2 regions of the Psychrobacter sp. S1-30-MNA-CIBAN-0213 genome follow, and region 2 is predicted to be linked to the other one. Evidence: predicted binding sites of a transcription regulator. Region 2 holds the regulator's gene; the other holds the start of a gene.
What was found. The regulator PhoB, encoded in region 2, activates phosphate uptake and scavenging genes when phosphate is short. The targets are predictions, from matches to a motif close to TGTCATNAANCTGTCATAA.
Positions count from the first base shown of each region.

Region 1: AAEY87_RS03200 (inorganic phosphate transporter) is a predicted target of PhoB. The motif match lies at 3,223-3,241, and genes of this name have one in related genera.

Region 1 covers NZ_JBEOPE010000002.1:334,490-344,474, forward strand. The annotation lists gene AAEY87_RS03195 (aminotransferase class I/II-fold pyridoxal phosphate-dependent enzyme) at 1-1,238, shown strand, start outside; gene AAEY87_RS03200 (inorganic phosphate transporter) at 1,418-3,025, opposite strand; gene AAEY87_RS03205 (ATPase) at 3,747-5,489, opposite strand; gene AAEY87_RS03210 (FFLEELY motif protein) at 5,807-6,520, shown strand; gene ubiE (bifunctional demethylmenaquinone methyltransferase/2-methoxy-6-polyprenyl-1,4-benzoquinol methylase UbiE) at 6,685-7,800, shown strand; gene AAEY87_RS03220 (ubiquinone biosynthesis accessory factor UbiJ) at 7,889-8,596, shown strand; gene AAEY87_RS03225 (ABC1 kinase family protein) at 8,669-9,985, shown strand, end outside.
Region 2 covers NZ_JBEOPE010000014.1:43,051-53,035, forward strand. The annotation lists gene AAEY87_RS11980 (polyprenyl synthetase family protein) at 1-10, opposite strand, end outside; gene fadB (fatty acid oxidation complex subunit alpha FadB) at 709-2,868, shown strand; gene fadA (acetyl-CoA C-acyltransferase FadA) at 3,096-4,268, shown strand; gene AAEY87_RS11995 (isochorismatase family protein) at 4,520-5,095, shown strand; gene AAEY87_RS12000 (DUF1287 domain-containing protein) at 5,195-5,797, shown strand; gene asd (archaetidylserine decarboxylase) at 5,913-6,752, opposite strand; gene dtd (D-aminoacyl-tRNA deacylase) at 6,874-7,329, shown strand; gene phoB (phosphate regulon transcriptional regulator PhoB) at 7,529-8,233, shown strand; gene phoR (phosphate regulon sensor histidine kinase PhoR) at 8,296-9,396, shown strand; gene AAEY87_RS12025 (M23 family metallopeptidase) at 9,465-9,985, opposite strand, start outside.

The sequences.
Region 1 (9,985 bases), on a different contig from region 2:
ATACTATGACATCACTAAAAAAATCTACTAAATTACAAAACGTTTGCTACGACATCCGTGGGCCATTGCTACAAACAGCGACTAAGATGGAAGCAGAAGGTCAGCGTATTTTAAAGCTAAACATTGGTAACCCTGCTCCCTTCGGACTTAGCGCACCGCACGAAATCTTGCGCGACGTAGCAATGAACTTGCCTGAAGCCACTGGATATTCAGACTCGCAAGGTATTTTTTCGGCACGTAAAGCTGTACTGCAATATTATCAATCAAAAGGCCTGCTATCTGCCGTAGACGTGCGTGATGTCTATTTAGGTAATGGCGTTTCTGAGCTGATCGTCATGACTATGCAGGCGTTGATGAATGATGGTGATGAGGTTTTGATTCCGATGCCAGATTATCCATTATGGACAGCAGCAACCAATCTCGCTGGCGGTACAGCAGTGCATTATCGCTGTAATGAAGAAGACAACTGGCATCCTGATATTGAAGATATCAAATCAAAGATTACTAGCAAGACCAAAGGCATTGTCGTCATCAATCCTAATAACCCTACGGGTGCGCTTTATTCAGATGAAGTCCTCAAACAAATCATTGAAGTTGCCATTGAGCATGACTTGGTCATTATGGCAGATGAGATTTATGATCGCGTGCTTTATGACGACATGGTGCATACGCCAATGAGTACCTTGTCTGATGAGGTTCTTATTTTATCGTATAACGGACTATCTAAATCGCATCGGATTGCAGGCTTTCGCGCTGGCTGGATGATGGTTTCTGGTAAAAAACAACATGCCAGCGATTTTATTGAAGGCTTGGACATGCTTGCGTCCATGCGCCTATGCTCAAACGTCACAGGACAGTATGCAATTCAGACCGCGATGGGTGGCTATCAAAGTATGAAAGAATTAACTTCAGAAAAAGGACGTTTACATAAGCAACGCGAAATGGCTGTTTCACGTCTTAATGCTATCAAAGGCATTTCTTGCACCATGCCTCAAGGCGCATTTTACTGCTTTCCAAAGATGGATCCTGCCGTTTATCCTATAGAGGATGACATGCAGTTTATGATGGAGCTGCTACTAGAGGAAAAAGTATTAATGGTGCAAGGTACTGGCTTTAACTGGGATGCACCTGATCATTTCCGCGTGGTGTTCTTGCCCAACCTGCATGATTTAGAAGACGCTATGGATCGCTTAGATCGCTTCTTTGCCAAAAAACGCCAGCAATTCGGTACTGCTTAAATCTAGGGTATGTCATCATCTAGATCGTGAGGCTTAAAATGACTAATTGATGTCACGCTCTAAATACTCAGCTTTAACTTGAATACAAAAAAACGCTTATCTGCAAAATACGGATAAGCGTTTTTTATTGTGTTTACCTAACTCATAAAGTCTGATTTACCAACTTTACAACCTTAGCATTAAAAAATGTTGACCAATACGATATAACTGATTGCAGACATTGAAGCCGCTGCAGGAAGAGTAACGATCCAAGCCAGACCAATCGGCTTCATGAGTTTCCAGTTGGTATCTCTATTAACAATACCAATACCCAGTACCGCACCTACTAAGGTATGGGTGCTCGATACTGGCAGACCCATCGTCGATGCACCCATAACCACAGCAGCGGCAGCCAATTCAGCTGAGAAACCAGAAGCAGGATGCATTTTTGCCAAATTTGTACCCACTGTTTGGATAACTTCTTTACCAATGAACCAAAGACCAACAATAAGTGCCACACCAAAGGTCAGCATCACAGCAGGTGGTACCGCAGCTTCTGTAGAAATGCTATTAGTACGAATCACATCCATGATCGCTGCAAATGGACCGACAGCGTTAGCGATATCATTTGAACCATGACTAAATGCAAAGGCTGATGCGGTAAAGACCTGCATCCAGCTAAACATAATAAACGTCGCTTTGGTCAAGTCTTCTTTATGTTTACCACGGATACTCTTGGTATAGATAAAGGTCGCGAGCCACACCAACGCCGCTATCATCCCCATGATTAAAAAACCCTGCAGGGTCGTCAAGCCGTTATTGACGTTTTTCAAGCCTTTAAAGACGACTAGAGAAGTCATTACTGCGCCACCTGCAGCGGCAATAATAGGTACCCATTGTTTGAGTGCTTTTAGCGTGTCAAGGTTACTGCGCTCGTTTTCAATTTCATAAAGCCGTTTATAATAATCGGTTTCTAATTCTTCAACGATACAATCATCATCTTTGTAGATTTCTTGGTCACGTAACATCGCTGAAGTATAAGCGAGTTGCTCTGACTCTGTTAGAGCGTCTAAAAACTCTTTATGATTTTGCTTTAAGGTTTTTTTATTGCCTTTGAGTGTCGCAATGTGTGCCTCTGTTTTATCATTATATTCAATGATGTTTTTCTTAATCCGTCCATATAGGAGGTAGGACAGAACACCACCTAGTAGCGGCGACAATACCCAAGAGATAGCAATAGTTCCAACGGTTCCCCAATCTACCGTTGATAGCGCCATCTCAGTACCGCCCAGAGTGATGCCAAGGACAATGGAACTACCAACAACCCCACCGATAATGGAGTGCGTCGTTGAAACTGGTAAGCCTTTACGCGTAGCAAACAACAGCCAAAATGCAGCAGCAATCAAAGCTGAAAGCATGACATAGATGAACTGATTGGGCGTGACACTCAGACCATCTAAATCTACAATTCCGCTTCGAATAGTATCGGTCACTTCACCACCAGCCAGTACTGCCCCCGACACTTCAAATATCGCTGCCACACATAACGCTTGCGGGATAGTCAAGGTGCCAGAACCTACTGAGGTACCAAAAGAGTTGGCGACATCATTACCACCGATATTGAATGCCATGAAGACACCAAAAGCCGTCGCAACAATGAATAGCGTCGTCTGTTGACGCAGGGTGTAATCGAATCCCCACCATAAAAAATAGCTGGTCATCGCAATCAGTAAAATAGCAAAAAATAGATTGATTCTCATATTGCCAACTGGTTTGGTCGGCTCTGTAGAACTGCTGCTAATACCCATAAATTAATACGCCTTGCGTAAGCTGATTGAAAATACTTGCGATTGATAACATTGCAACGCATAACACTATCTATGTCAGAGGAGGATTAAAATCATGACATCATATGCGCGACATGGTTCTTTTGAATACTGTTTTGAAGCACTGCTTTAAGTACTTTTTTAGAAATTTATTGGCTTGTAGATTTTTATCGATTTTTTGTCATTATATTGACTTTTTCACGTTATAAACGTGCGATAGAAATTAGAGCGTCTAACATACTACTAAGCCGCAAGGTATAACGCTAAATCATTTGATTAAAGCATCTTGCGGCTTAAATATTCACTCATGATAGCTATGTTCATGATACTGTCAATTTTAACAACTTAATTATTGCTATTAAATAAGGCTAATAACCCATTTGTAATATAACTTTGCGCTGAAATTAGCAGATTGCTTATTCAGCCATTGCGAGCACGTGCCTATTATATTAAATAATTGAACATAATGCATAATGATACTATAAGATTTGTAACTGAAGATATCTGCATCAGCTGTCTTTATACTGCTTACTTTTTCTTAGGCTAAATAAGAGTATATAGAATCTTCAGTTATTGTTGGCCCTATTATCAATATTCACGGTGAATTGTCAAAGAAAACATATAAAGTATTAATATCAAGACGTTCTAAACCCAATCTCTTTTCAGTTGCTTTGTAATAATGCTATCGTACTTAATGTAATATCTATGAGCGGGATTTTAGTTGTGCAATAGCATGGTCTAGTACCTCTAAACGTGCACGACGCTTTTCGTTAGTTGCAATTACGCACCACGGTGTATCGATTGTATCAGTACGTGCCAGCATATCAGCCGCTGCTTGCACATAGTCTGGCCATTTATCACGGTTGCGCCAATCATCATCAGTTAGTTTAAATTGCTTATGCGGGGTCTCGCGGCGATCTTCAAAACGTTTTAACTGCTCTTTTTTATCGATAGCAAGCCAGTACTTTATAACAATCGTTCCTGCTGCTGTTAGATCTGCTTCAAAACGATTAATTTCATCATAGGCGCGCTGCCAAACTGCCTCGTCTGTTAACGCCTCGACACGCTCCACCAATACTCGTCCATACCAAGTACGATCAAAGATAGCGATACGGCTTATACGATCAGTCTGCTCATTTGGCAGACTCGTCCAAAATCGCCACAAATATGGGTGCTGCAACTCATATAACATCGGTGCGCCAATATTATAAACTTGGTACTCACGTGGATCGAGTGGTGCGACAAGCCGTTTAATAGCACCGCCCTTGCCAGCAGCATCCATTCCTTCAAAGGCAAATACCACATGACGACCCTTGCGTGCACGTAGTAACTCTGCAAGCTTGGCCTGCTTCTTCGCAAGTTGCTTATTATAATCTGACTTATCTACATCTGGAGCATCAATCTCTATAAGCTTCTCAGGTATCTTTACAGGTACAAAATTCCTAGATTCAGGGTTTTTAGATGCAAAGTTCTGATTGCTGTTATCGCTATCGTTATTAATGTTATTAGTGTTGTTTTCGCTAGCATTAGTGGCTTTATCAGCCATTCCATCGGTAATTTCGTCAGTAGCCTTGTCATCATCTGCAGGAACGCTACTCGCAAGCGCCATCTGCATAGCTTGCAATACTTCATGACAAAAGTCAGTCGCGGCCTGCGACTTATCACTACCATCAATAATGACCCAGTCATCTTGTTGCCTTAATAACGCCACTGCAACATGATTAAACTGCGCTAATATCTCGGTATCACTCCAATCAATTTGATATAAAAACTGTGGATCGGCCTCTTTATCCTTTAAACGTGCCTGCAAGGTATCCACATCAATATGAAACCAGCACTTCAGTATCTTGGTTTGGTTCGCCGCTAGATCACGCTCAAATATCTGCAACTTAATCAGCTGCTGCTGCAAATAATCTTGCCATTTAGCAATAGGTAGCATTTGATGTTTATCTGAATCATTGTAGTTAATAGCTTTATGCTTAGAGCACTTATCTTTGGAATGTTTACCTTTATTACGCGTTGATTTTTTAATATCCTCATCCTGAATGGCTACGGTTGCCATATGCATCACGTTATATAGCAGGTCAGCATACCAGTTGCCAAAATAAACCATGACATCACCATGACGCGGCATGGCCTTTGTATGAGCTTGCCAAATAGGTTGGTATTTGAGAGGCGGGTGACCAATCGTTGCTTCTACTTTTAATAATCGCGGATCGACCCACTGGCGCAATTGCTTGACAGCAGTGCCCTTGCCTGCCTGCTCCATCCCATTGACCAGCACCAGAAGCCCGGTTGGTTTATTGACGGTTGGCGGCGTTTGTTGTCGGGTCGCTCGCAAGGCGTATTGTGCAGTCACCAATGCCAACCTAAGCGCATCCTTATCCATCGAAAACTGACTCAGGGGATTGAGAGTCAAACGCTGATCTATCACTTGCTTGCTCATTTGATTGTTTACCGTTTTTAGCTTCTGATCTTTAGATTGCTCTTTATGCTGAACAGGATCTTGTTTATTATTAGACATATCTTAATTCCATTTTATTTTTATAAGCGCTTTTATTAATTATTACTGTTTAATAATAATAGCATCCGTTTGAGCAGGAAATAACAGTGCTATGTAACAGTTTGACATTTGTATTCTGTGTTAATTTCTTTTAAGGTAATATATTACGTTAGCGATGCTATTTACGACTATTTATAACTTTAAAATAAAAGCCATTTCCATTTAGAAAATACACATTTACCTATACAGGACGGATTGCTATGTCTGCTTTATCTGAATTACAACAGCATTTAACGCGCTACTGGGCATTACCTTATCACGATGATGAAGCATTACATGCTAAGCTTAATGACGTACAAGCATGGCAACGCGCGCGTATTCAACGCACCCATTCAGAGCTATTTGAGCAGCCAAACAACAAGCCGATGGCAAGCTATTTTCTCACCAAACTATATGGGGGTGAGGAGTTCAAGCTATTGGCCAAACAACTAGAGCGTATTCTTCCAAAAGCGAAAAAGCTTGAGCGACTTGCCAAAGAGTCCGTATTAGAGACTGGTACTATGGCGGTACAGGCAGCTATTTTGGCGATTGAGCTGGATATGCACTTGGCGCAATGGTTGCTAGAGCAAGATCTACCAGTCAATGAAGAGAATATGCTTAAAGCTTACCGCGCTGTTAATGAAGCAGATGAACGCCGTGTTCAGATTAACAATCTTAAAGAAGTCTGTTACCGTACCGACAAATATCTCAACTCATTTATGTTACGTAAGGCTTTTTCTTTTGCTAAAGGCACGGCATATAGTCGTGGCTATCAGCCATTATACGACTTTATCGATGCAGGTTTTACAGCGATGAAACCTCTCAAAAGTGTGGCTAGTTTTATTGAACCATTCTGCGAGCGCGAACTGAAAATTATCGATCAAGTTCACAATACTGATAGTGACGGCAACGTTGACGTATTTGCTGTATCATAGGCTAAAATAGGCACTGAATTGGGCATTTTGCGCGCACAATATTGGTCAATAACTATTGATCATTTAAGTGCTAGCAAAATGCTTTTACATTTGGAAAGATAATAATTATTATTAAATAATTGTCACTACCAAATAGACATAAAAATAAGCCACAGGATAATTCTATGACCGACACCTTAAAAAAGACCAATCACAAGTTCACTACAAACGGCCATATCCAAGATAAATTAGTCAAAGATAGTATTGCTCATACTAAAAACATTAGCTCGAAGGCTCAAGCTCGTCAGAACCCTACTCACAATACATCGATTAATAATTCAGTATCAAATAGTACAGTCACAGCAAATACCAATAATAGCGACTTCACGCAAGTACAAGATTTACCGACAGGAACGCCGCAAGGTCAGCAAACTACTATGCCAAACAATAATGAAATGAGTAAAACTTCAGCGCAGTCCTCAAATACACAAGCGGCAAAGCAAGCTGCCTTTAACCAACGTGATGATATTAATAACCCACATACACCTGATACCGATGGTGCAGAAGAGACTCACTTCGGTTATAAAACTGTTAATAAAGCTGAAAAACAAGCGCGCGTGGCTGACGTGTTCACTTCGGTTGCCAAAAAATACGACATCATGAACGATTTGATGTCTTTTGGTATTCATCGTCTTTGGAAGCGCTTTGCCATTAGCTTGTCTGGCGTACGTGCTGGTCAGCATGTACTCGATATTGCTGGTGGTACTGGTGATTTGGCCAAAGTCTTTAGCCGCGAAGTCGGTCGTAATGGTCATGTGGTCTTATCAGATATCAACGCAGCCATGCTTGAAGTTGGTCGTGAGCGCTTGATTAACGCTGGTTGCAACAACGTTGACTTCGTCCTTGCCAATGCCGAAACGCTTGCTCCATTCGAAGATGAGAGCTTTGATTTATTGACGATCAGCTTCGGTCTACGCAATGTCACCGATAAAGATGCGGCATTACGTTCAATGTACCGTGTACTAAAGCCAGGCGGTCGTTTATTAATTTTAGAGTTCTCAAAGCCTATCTTTGAGCCGTTATCTAAAGCTTATGATTTGTACTCTTTTACTGCCTTACCACTTATGGGCAAACTTGTGGCCAACGATGCTGAAAGCTATCAGTACTTAGCAGAGTCGATTCGCATGCATCCTGATCAGCAAACCTTAAAGCAGATGATGGAACAAGCTGGCTTTGAAAATTGTGATTACCATAATTTAACGGCCGGTATTGTTGCTGTGCATAGAGGTTTTAAGGCATAGCAAATGCTGTTCAATAGAACTCAACACTAAAACCAGTGCTGACAATGCTGCAACATGACTATAATCATTTTGAATATGTGAGAGTATTATGCTAACGGTATTACTTTTGGCAAGTGCCGAAAAGCTCATTAATATGGCTATTGCTAGCGATGAGATTACTCAAGCTGGTCTTGTACCGCTTGCTGGTAAAGTGCTGCGGTTAAATATGGTGATGCCTAAGATACAATTAGATATTCTATTCAACCATGAGCATCTGCGTTTTGAACCTATTACTGCTAATAGTGTGTTTGAACCACGTGGACAAAGCGTTGGCAGAAATTCTGACGAGCGTCAGCAAGCAGATATACATATGGGGCGTATTGGTCATAGTAGCCCAGACTGCACTATCAACGTTGAAAATCCTGCACAACTACTCAACTTGATGCGCGGCGCTGAAGGCAATCTGCCCATTGATGGCGACTACAAGGTTTTGATGCAGCTCAAACAACTGGTTGCTGGATTTGATCCTGATATCGCCGGTCAGCTCGAGCCTTTCATTGGCAAACCAATGGCCAGCCAGTTACAGCTACTTATATCTCATCTTAAAGGCAGCTTTCGCCATACTGCCAAGCGTGCCTTTGATGATGTAAGTGATTGGGCAAATGATGTGGCGGGCAATAGCGCCCCTGACCCTGCTGAAAAAGCAGAAGCAGATAGTCTTAAGCAGCAAATCCTTAAGCTGCGTGCTGATGTCGAGCGCGAAGAGGCACGGCTAGCAGCGATTAAAGCTGAACAAGCACGCTTAACCAATAGATGAGCATGATTTATCTTGCCTCATTTATCCATCTGTATCCTTATCTAGCCTTATTATTTAGAGTAACTATCACCCATGCTATTATCTCATCGCGCCCGTTTACTTGAGCTTTGGCGTATCGCTGCAAGCTACCGCATAGATACTCATTTTACCGTTGAAGAGTCTCCGCAATTACAGCCTCTTGTGCGCTTAATTCGTATGCATCCAGCTGCTTGGGGCAAAAAGCACCAGCCAAATGCGGTGAAATATGCGCTAGAGGATATGGGTACGCTATTTTTAAAACTCGGTCAGCTCCTCTCTACTCGTCGCGATTTAGTGCCACCTGAAATTATCGAACAACTTGTTCAATTGCAAGATAAAGTAAAACCCTTTGACGCTGATACTGCCATCGCTCAAATTCAAGATACAAAACATGGTCTTGGTCAGTCTATTGAGGCGCTATTTGCGCGCTTTGATGTCAAGCCCTTAGCTGCTGCCTCCATTGCTCAAGTGCATACCGCTGCACTGACAGATGGCCGTGAAGTCGTGGTAAAGGTCGTCCGCCCTGATATCCGCACTACTATCATTTCAGACTTTGAGCTGCTGCGTGAACTTGCTAATTGGGCATCGGCACGAATTGAAGCGGCACGTGCGATACATATCATCGATATCGTTGAAGACTATCGGCAAGTCATGCTCAACGAGCTGGATTTAACTTTAGAGGCAGATAATACCACCCAAATGCGTAACAACTTTTTGGGTTCTGCATTGATGTATGTGCCTGAGGTCTATGACGCGGCCAAAAACGTCATGGTCATGGAGCGCATTCAAGGCGTACCGATCTCACAAATTCATATATTTGATCAGCTAGGCTATGATCGAGCAGCATTAGCAGAAAAAGGCCTCACGATATTTTTCACCCAAGTCTTTCGTGATAACTTCTTTCATGCCGATATGCATCCGGGTAATGTATTCGTAGAGACCCCGCCTGTTAAGACGCTAGACAGTCATACGCAAGCGGTCAATCTCGGCCATGAGCCCCGCTATATTGGTCTTGATTGCGCCATCATGGGCACCTTATCAAAAGATGACCAACTGATTGTAGCGCGCATGCTGTTAGCAGTGATGAACAACAACTTCACTGCTATGGTTGATATCGTCAGCCGTGCTGGATGGATCCCACCGAATACTGATAAACATACCTTGATGCGTGACATGAAGCGCACCGTTGGCCCGATGCTGCAAAAGTCTATCAATGAGATCGATTTTGCTGGCGTCTTGATGCAAATTTTAGATATTGCCCGTCGCCATCATATGAGTATTCCTCCTCAGCTTATGCTACTTTTGAAAACATTGGTACATGTTGAAGGCCTTGGTCGTGATTTATATCCAGATTTGGATATTTGGTCACTG
Region 2 (9,985 bases):
AAACAGACATAACTCAACCAACCACCATGTGAATAGAAATAAAAAAGACGTGAATAAAAACGAATAACGAGCTAGTGTAGCATGATAGCTGATACGGCTTGTACGTACACGCTAAGCGCTGTTTTATTTTGGTTACGTATTGGTGATTTAACTTGTAGGTTGAATGTGTTTTTATAAAGTGTTGACTGTGGTGTTGATTAACGATGTTAACCGTATGAATAACCTATAAGCTGACTGATATATAAAACAGGCTTGTCATAAGGAAAATGTCTGCTATTGATTTAACTGTTAATAATTTAATAGTGACTTGTGAGTCTGGCATTAGCTTGTGACAGTCGGGGGCATAATCCCCTACACTAAATGACGTCAAAATGGTCTAATGGTATAAAAGACCCGTAGTTAAGTTACTATTATGGATTGAACCTGCTACGGATTAAACCTGCGTCTAAATTTACGTTTGATTGAATATATTTATCATTAGACTTATATCGAAGCAAAAAATTAGGATAATAACGATGCGCCATGTCAATGAGCGCGGGATAATAAAGACATCATCACTGCTTAATTTAGCAAAGCATTAGCTTGCAAGTTGACAGTATTTTTACTCGTTTTATTAACAGCAACGAGCTATTCATTTTAATTCTAAAACGTAGCTTTTATGATTTGATTTTTATCAAATAGTTTTTATTACATAGCAAGGAGTTTGAAATGGTATATCAAGGAAATCGCATCACGGTGACAATGCTAGAGGATGGCATCGCCAATATGCAGTACAACGCCGAAAATGAGAGCGTGAATAAGTTTGATGCTGAGACCAATAAGCAGTTTACTGAAGCGGTCAGTGCACTTGAAAAGTCTGATGACGTCAAAGGTTTAATCGTCACTTCAAGCAAAGGCGTCTTTATCGCTGGTGCTGACATCACTGAATTCGTCGGCTCATTTAAGAAGCCAGAAAGTGAGATTAAAGAGTGGGTCGTTGGTATTAACGATACTTTTAATCGCTTTGAAGACTTACCGTTCCCGAAAGTAGCTGCTATCAATGGCGCGGCGCTTGGCGGTGGTTGTGAGATGACCTTAGTTTGCGAATATCGCGTCATGAGTGACAAAGCGATTATCGGTTTACCAGAAACTCAACTGGGTATCTTCCCAGGTTTTGGTGGTACGGTTCGTAGTACACGTGTGATTGGTATCGATAATGCTCTTGAATTGATTGCAACTGGTGCACCTAAAAAAGCGCTTGATGCACTAAAATTAGGCCTAGTTGATGCGACCGTACCTGCTGATGACTTACAAGATGCGGCGATTGACCTAGTCAAAAAATGTATCTCAGGTGAGCTTGATTGGAAAGCGAAGCGTGAAGAGAAACTGGTGCCTGTTAAATTAAATCAGCTTGAGCAAGCGATGGCGTTTAACAGTGCAAAAGGTATGATCTTTGCCAAAGCCAATCCTAAGCAATATCCGGCGCCTGCGCTTGCTATTGAAGCGATTGAAAAGCATGTAAATCTGCCACGTGATAAAGCAATCGAAGTCGAAGCGACTTACTTTGCTAAAGCGGCGAAAACGCCACAAGCAGAAAGCTTAGTTGGTCTATTCTTAAATGATCAATTGGTTAAAAAATTAGCGAAGCAGCACAGCAAGCAAGCACATGACATCAATGAAGCGGCTGTATTGGGCGCTGGTATCATGGGCGGCGGTATCGCTTATCAGGCAGCGAGCAAGGGCTTGCCAATTATTATGAAAGATATCAAGTCTGAGCAATTAGATCTTGGTATGGGCGAAGCCAGCAAGCTACTAGGCAAGATGGTTGATCGCGGTAAAATGACCCCAACCAAAATGGGTGAAACCTTGAGCCGTATCCGTCCAACGCTTAACTATGGTGACTTTGCTGAAACTGACATCGTTATCGAAGCGGTAGTAGAAAATCCAAACGTTAAGCGTGCGGTACTAAAAGAAGTAGAAGGCCTAGTAAAAGACGATTGTATCCTAGCGTCAAACACCTCGACTATTTCTATTACTTTCCTAGCGGAAGCACTTGAGCGTCCAGAAAACTTCGTCGGTATGCACTTCTTTAACCCTGTGAGTCGTATGCCATTGGTCGAGGTCATTCGTGGTGAAAAGTCTTCAGAAGAAGCTATTTCTACTACTGTTGCTTTAGCCTCTAAGATGGGTAAAGTGCCAGTTGTGGTGAATGATTGCCCAGGTTTCTTAGTGAACCGTGTATTGTTCCCATACTTTGGCGCATTTGACTTATTACTTAAGCAAGGCGCTGACTTCGTTCATGTCGATAAAGTTATGGAAAAATTTGGCTGGCCGATGGGTCCTGCTTACCTAATCGACGTCGTCGGTTTAGATACTGGTGTCCATGGTGCAGAAGTCATGGCAGATGGGTATCCTGACCGCATGAAGCCTGATTATAAAGGTGCGATTCAGCATTTATATGAGAACGAGCGTTTAGGTCAGAAAAACGGCGTTGGTTTCTATAAGTATGAAACGGACAAGCGTGGTAAGCCAAAGAAAGTGGCTGACGAAGCGACTTATGAGCTATTAAAAGCGACGACTGATAACGACAAGCAAACGTTTGAGGATCAAGCGATAATCGACCGCACCATGCTGGCTTTCTGTAATGAGACCGTACGCTGCCTAGAAGATAACATCGTTAGCACGCCATCTGAAGCGGATATGGCGATGATTATGGGCGTTGGTTTCCCGCCATTCCGCGGTGGTCCTTGCCGTTATATCGACCAAATGGGTCTAGATAACTACTTGGCACTGTGTGAAAAGTACGCATACCTTGGCAAAGCCTATGAAGCCCCGCAAAAGATTCGCGACATGGCAGAAGCAGGCGAAACTTTTTACGCAACAGCGTAATAGGCAGTCATTACTAGGATGAAGTGCAGTACGTTTGCTGGCGAAGCGGATAGCAATGGCTATATCGATAGCTTTGACCGCAAACGTACCGTTTTAGTCGGTTCAATGAAAGTTTAATACAGTCAGATTGCATACCAAGATACACATCGTACTGGTAGCGAGATTGACGAGTATAGAGCCAGATTGGATCGACAACACTGACAATAAAAATTGAAAAGGAAGATAGTATGACAACTTTAAGTCCAAAAGACGTGGTCATCGTAGATGGTGTACGCTCAGCGATGGGTAAAACTAAAAACGGAATGTTCCGTCACGTCCGCGCTGATAGCATATCTGCTGAGCTAGTACGTGCATTGGTTGAGCGTAACGACTTTGACCCACGTGACGTTGAAGACATCATTTGGGGCTGTGTCAACCAAACCCTAGAGCAAGGTTTGAATATCGGTCGTAACATCGGTCTGCTGGCTGGTATTCCAAAAACAGCGGGCGGCCAAACAGTCAACCGTCTATGTGGTTCTTCTATGCAGGCGCTACACACTGCTGCAGCTCAAATCATGACCAACCAAGGTGAGGTTTTCATCATCGGTGGTGTTGAACATATGGGCCATGTCGGCATGATGCATGGTGTTGATCTAAACCCTGAAGCGTCAAAGCATTATGCAAAAGCCTCAAACATGATGGGCTTGACTGCCGAGATGCTTGGTCGTATGAACAATATCACCCGTGAAGAGCAAGATGCCTTTGGTCTTGAGTCTCATCGCCGTGCATGGGCTGCGACCACTGAAGGTCGTTTTGACAATGAAATCATCGGTATCGAAGGTCATGATGCGACTGGTCGTCTGCAACTATGTACCGTTGATGAAGTAATTCGCCCAGATGCGACGATGGAGCAAATGCAAAAGCTACGTCCAGCTTTTGATCCTAAAGGCGGTACAGTGACTGCTGCTACCTCATCTGCATTATCTGATGGTGCATCAGCAATGCTAGTAATGAGCGCACAAAAAGCCAAAGATTTAGGTCTGAAGCCTCGTGCTCGTATTCGTAGCATGGCAGTCGCTGGTTGTGATGCGGCTATCATGGGTTACGGTCCTGTACCTGCCACGAACAAAGCACTTAAGCGTGCTGGCATGAGCATCGATGATATGCAAACCATCGAGCTAAACGAAGCATTCGCAGCGCAAGGCTTGTCAGTCCTTAAAGCCTTGAACTTGACGGACAAGCAAGACATCGTCAATATCAACGGTGGCGCAATTGCACTAGGTCATCCACTAGGCTGTTCGGGTGCTCGTATCACGGTTACCTTACTAAACGCTATGGAGCAGTCTGATACAGAAATTGGTCTAGCGACGATGTGTATCGGTCTTGGTCAAGGTATTGCTACTATCATTGAGCGTGTTTAATTTTCTAAACTTGTAGTAGCTTTGCAAGATTTCAGCATTTTAGAAGGAGCCTCCAGTCAGATGATTGGAGGCTTTTTTATTGGTAAATAATAATGAAGCCTCTATGACACAACGTTCGTAAGTTGTTAATAAAGAGGATGGTCATTGACGCATTGAACGAAATATGACTAAATAAGAGTATATCTAATAATTATAAACTAACAATTTAGTCTGCAGCGACCTGCTGCAAGCGTACAAGGAGTGTACCTAACATGGCCACTATGATTACCGATCGTACCTACCGCATTGCCCGCGAAAACACGCAAGCAATGCTTATTGATGTACAAGAGCGTCTAACGCCACATATCTACGATTACGAGAACATCGTCAAAAAAATATCGACACTAATTAAAGGTCTACAGGCTCTTGGTATTCCTATTATGCTCAACGAGCAATATAAAAAAGGGCTTGGTGATACGTTGCCTGAGATTTTTGAGCTTTTAGAAGGTGATAATGCTAAAAGTTTTGAAAAAGTTACGTTTAGTGCTTGCGACAACGATGATTCATGGCATTATTTAGCACAGCAAAATCGTAGTATCGTTCTACTATTTGGCGTTGAGACGCATGTGTGTGTCATGCAGACGGCGTTAGATTTACTAGATAATGGTATGCAACCAGTAATTGTCGGCGATGCTGTAGGGTCGCGCTTTCCGTACGATAAAAAACAAGCCATACGGCGTATTCGCCGCGCAGGTGGGGTCATTACTACTGTTGAGACTGTCTTGTTTGAGCTATGTCGCACTAGTAAAGATCCGGCCTTTAAGACCATTAGTAATCTGATTAAGTAGCTAATTATTATTAAAGATAACTATTATTAAATGAGCTATATAATGAATTGCCTAATCAGATGTTATTCAACACAAAATAAATAATACAAGGCACAAAGGATGAATAGGCTAACGCAGTACGGTTTAAAACCTCTCTTAGCAGTTGTATTCTCAGTGATGATGATACAGCCGGTGATGGCTGCCAGCCCTATTAGTAGTGGAAATAAGCTGGCGCTGGATGCAAAAAAACAGATCGGAGTGACAGTTAGCTATGATCCTGCCTATCGTCAAATGGACTTTCCACGCGGCGATGTGCCAATGGATACGGGCATAAGTACCGATGTAATTGTGCGCGCGTATCGTTTACAAAATATAGATTTACAGCAGCTAGTTAATCACGACATGAAGTCAAATTGGTCGGAATATCCAAAGACTTGGGGCCTAAAATCACCAGATAAAAACATCGATCATCGCCGTGTGCCCAACCTTGAAGTGTTTTTTGAGCGTCATGGTAAATCACTATCTATCACTGATAAAGACAGCTTTTTGGCAGGAGATATTGTGACTTGGCGACTACCAGACGGTAATTTACCACATATTGGGATCGTCTCAGATAAGAAGGCCGCCGATGGTACGCCGCTAATTATTCATAACATCGGAAGCGGTACTCAAGAAGAGAACATACTCTTTGCTTATCCTATTACTAAGCACTTTCGTTATTAACGTAGACGATAACTTTAGTATGACGTTCTCGGAAAGCACAGTAAATCTATAAGCAAAATAAAACCCAGTCAATAGCAATAAATACTTGCTACTAACTGGGTTTTTTAGTGGTATTTTATTCGTCAGTATTGGCCATACCTAACAACTGACCCATTTGTACCAAACTATTAGCCACCATGTTATCTTGCCAGTCAGCTTTTGCAGCTTTAGGCAATATGACAATAGCGGTTGAACCTAAATAAAAACGGCCAAGTTCATCGCCTTTTTCAAGTTTCATGTCATGATCAGCTTCTTGAATATCATCAGTACGCGTAATTTTGCCTGTTGCAACGGTTTCAATACCGGCGACAATCATGGCTCCAACCATTACGACTGCCGCTTTACCGTATGCCGTATCGAACATACAAACCAAGCGCTCATTACGTGCAAACAAGTCAGGAATATTGGCGGCAGTGGTAGTATTGACTGAAAACAGTGTGCCAGGCACATAGCGAGTTTTAGTCAAAGTTCCCGCAAATGGCATGTGTACGCGGTGATAGTTGCTAGGAGCTAGATAGACAGTAGCAAAGCTACCATCAGCGAAATAGCTGCCATCTTCACTATCGGCAAGTAGCTGTCCGATGTCGTAGTATCGACCCTTAGCCTGTAGCATTTTGTGGTCTTCTATCTGACCGAGCTGGGAAATTATGCCATCAGCAGGGCTTGCGATGCCATGAATGGTAGTATCAACAGCACGAGCATCATCTTTGAGTTCACGAGTAAAAAAATCATTAAAGCTTTCGTAAGCGTTGAGGCTCTGTCGTTCATATTCATCCAGCTTTACGTTATAAGCTTTGGCAAAGCTACGAATAAAGGCGCGTTTAACTATAGGATGACGACTGGCGGCTAAACGTCCGGCCACTTTGCTGATCTTTTGCTGCGGTACAAACTGCTGGATAGTGGTAAATAAAGTCATAACGGGTTACCAGAATAATAATTAAGATGAGAAGATAGAGCTGGAAAATAATAAGAAGTGTTTGTATTTTATCATGGTCAGCACTCAATCGTATGACCATAATTGTTTAAGGAGGTAATCTATGAAAGCACTTATTCAGCGGGTAAATCGTGCTAGTGTTACAGTTGATGAATGTTGTATAGGCTCAATTGAGCACGGAATACTGGCATATATTGGCTTAGGGCATGACGATAACTTGCAGAATGCAAAGCGGATGATCGATAAAATCCTCACTTATCGTATTTTTGATAATCATGATGATCCAGCTAAGTATGGCAAGCTAGATTTAAACGTGCAGCAGGTAGGCGGCGGGTTGTTGTTGGTACCGCAGTTTACTTTGATGGCGAAGACAGACAAAGGCCGTCGCCCTGATTTTGGCGGCGCGATGGCGCCTGATGCAGCACAAGTACTGTTTGAGCAATTAGTCGCTTATGCTAAGACCCAACACCCTGATGTTGCAACTGGTGAGTTTGCTGCTGATATGCAGGTCGAAAGTATCAATGATGGGCCGCTAAACTTTTTATTAGAAATAGTATAAGGTATTAAAGCGTGTACTCATTTTTATTACCATTTTTAAAATGAGGACACGCCCTAGAAGTTTAAAACGCGAATGTCATCAAACTGTCATAATTAATCCGTTTAATAAGCAGACATTAGTGAATGTTTATCGCCTTTTTTGCACCCTGAATTTTCCGTACCATATAGCTTTTACCAATGCTTAATAATAAGGTTGTCGTATGTATAATGAGCAGATTTTGATTGTCGAAGATGAACCAGCGATTCGTGAGATGGTTGTGATGACATTGGAGATGGCCGGATTTGATAGTTTGCAGGCAGCTGATGTCTCAGAAGCGCATCAACAAGTGGTGGATCATCGTCCTGCGCTGATCTTATTAGACTGGATGTTACCCGGAGATAAAAGCGGCATTGATTTTTGTCGCATGCTCAAAAGTGATGAATTGCTCGCTGAGATACCGGTCATTATGTTGACGGCCAAAAGTGAAGAGGATAGTAAGGTTCATGGCCTTGATGCTGGTGCTGATGACTATATGACCAAGCCCTTTTCAACACGTGAATTAATCTCAAGAATTAAAGCGGTATTGCGTCGTAGTAGTGCGCTGAGTGCTGATAAGCCTATCGAAATAGGTAAACTGAGCCTAGACCCCAAAGGCCAACGCGTTACAGCTAATGATAAGATCGTTGATATCGGTCCAACAGAATATAGGCTGTTGGCGTTTTTTATGAGCCATCCAGAGCGTGCTTATACGCGGACACAATTGCTAGATCAGGTTTGGGGCGGTAATGTCTATATTGAAGATCGGACCATTGATGTACACATCAGGCGTTTACGTAAATTATTGAAGCCCCACGACTGCGATACTTTAATTCAAACCGTTCGTGGTACGGGTTATCGGTTCTCTAGTCTCATTGAAAAAGTATAACCATTTTAAAAAACGGCACGTGAATCATAACGCAGTAGATAGTCGTAAGGATAATGAATTATATGATAACGCCTACGGAAAACGAGCAACAAAGTAAGCAAGAAAAGGGAAAGCAAGAGCAAGTTGCTCAGCAAGAAGTGCTGGGTCAACTTAAGAAAATCAGAAGCTCACTACGGGCACTACAAGATGCAGTAATTTTGCTGAATGATGATGATAGTCTGGAGTGGTGGAATCAGGCCGCAGAGGATTTGCTATTACTGCAAGCAGCCGATCAGGGCAAGAGCATTTTTGACTTCATTACCGTACCTGAATTTCGTCAGTACTATCAGACGATGACGACACCTAACGATGGGGTTCATATGGCGTCATGGCGAGACCCTAAGCGTTATTTGAAATGTGAGCTCACGCCTTTTGGTGACGAGAAGTTATTGATTATTTATGATGTGACTCGCTTGCATCATTTAGAGGAGATGCGCCGCGATTTTGTGGCAAATGTCTCGCATGAGCTCAGAACACCACTAACAGTGCTCATGGGCTATCTCGAAAACTTTTCAGATCAGCCCGACATGCCATCGCAGTGGCGGCGCGGTTTTGAGCTGATGACCCAGCAGACTGCACGGATGAATAGAATTGTTAATGACTTATTGCTGCTCTCTCGAATCGAAATCGAAGAAACCCATGAGCTGAATTATATCGATATGACCAAGCTACTGACTCATATCTATGATGACGCGCAGGCCTATAACCAAGAATATAATCATAGCATTCACCTGCAGATAGACACCTATGATGGATTGTATGGGTCAGAGATGTACTTAAATAGTGCCTTATCTAACTTGGTGATTAACGCCATTAAGTACACGCCAAAAGGTGGCAATATAGCCATTAGCTGGACTAGAACCTCAGACGGCTGCCGCTTCGCCGTCGAAGATAATGGCATTGGTATAGCGCCGCAGCATATTACGCGCTTGACGGAGCGCTTCTATCGCATTGATAGTGGTCGCAGTCGTGCCACAGGCGGGACCGGGTTGGGACTAGCGATTGTGAAACACGTCTTGTATCAATATGATGCCAACTTGCAAATTGAGTCGATGGAAGGCAAAGGCTCGACTTTTAGTGCAGTATTCCCAGCTGCCCATGTTCGGTCAGCGCCTACGGACTGATACTACAGTCGATCTCTACCATGTGTAAGCAGCCGTTAGTATTGGCCAGTTTTACACACCTATGCGCGCTAATCTTTTTGCAAAAATGGGTAGGGGTTAACTGCGCTACCATTGATATAAATACCGTAATGCACATGTGGCGGTGTGCCTTTTGCATTGCCACTGTCGCCGACATAGCCAATGATATCGCCAGCATCAACCCATTCATTAGGCGAGATATCGGCATAATCTTCTAAATGCGCATAATAATGTCCTGCGCCGCCAGGACCTACGATGACGACTACTTTCCCACCTAAATTATTTTCACCAACTTTTCTGACAATACCTTGCGTCGTTGCCTGTATTGGCGTGCCTCGCGGTGCAAAGATATCTATACCTTCATGCGTGCGGCCTTGGCTACGCGCAGCGCCCCACGTATCAGTTAGGTGCTGTTTTGGTAGCGGACTGGGTAGGCTGTTTTCTGTCGGCAACTCTTGTTGTAATAAACTAAGTTGTTGCCATTTCGCTACTACAAACGACTGTGTTTGTTGGCTGATGCTCGGTAGTAGTTTGTCTAATACAAACAATAGCACCAATAAAACAGCAGCTC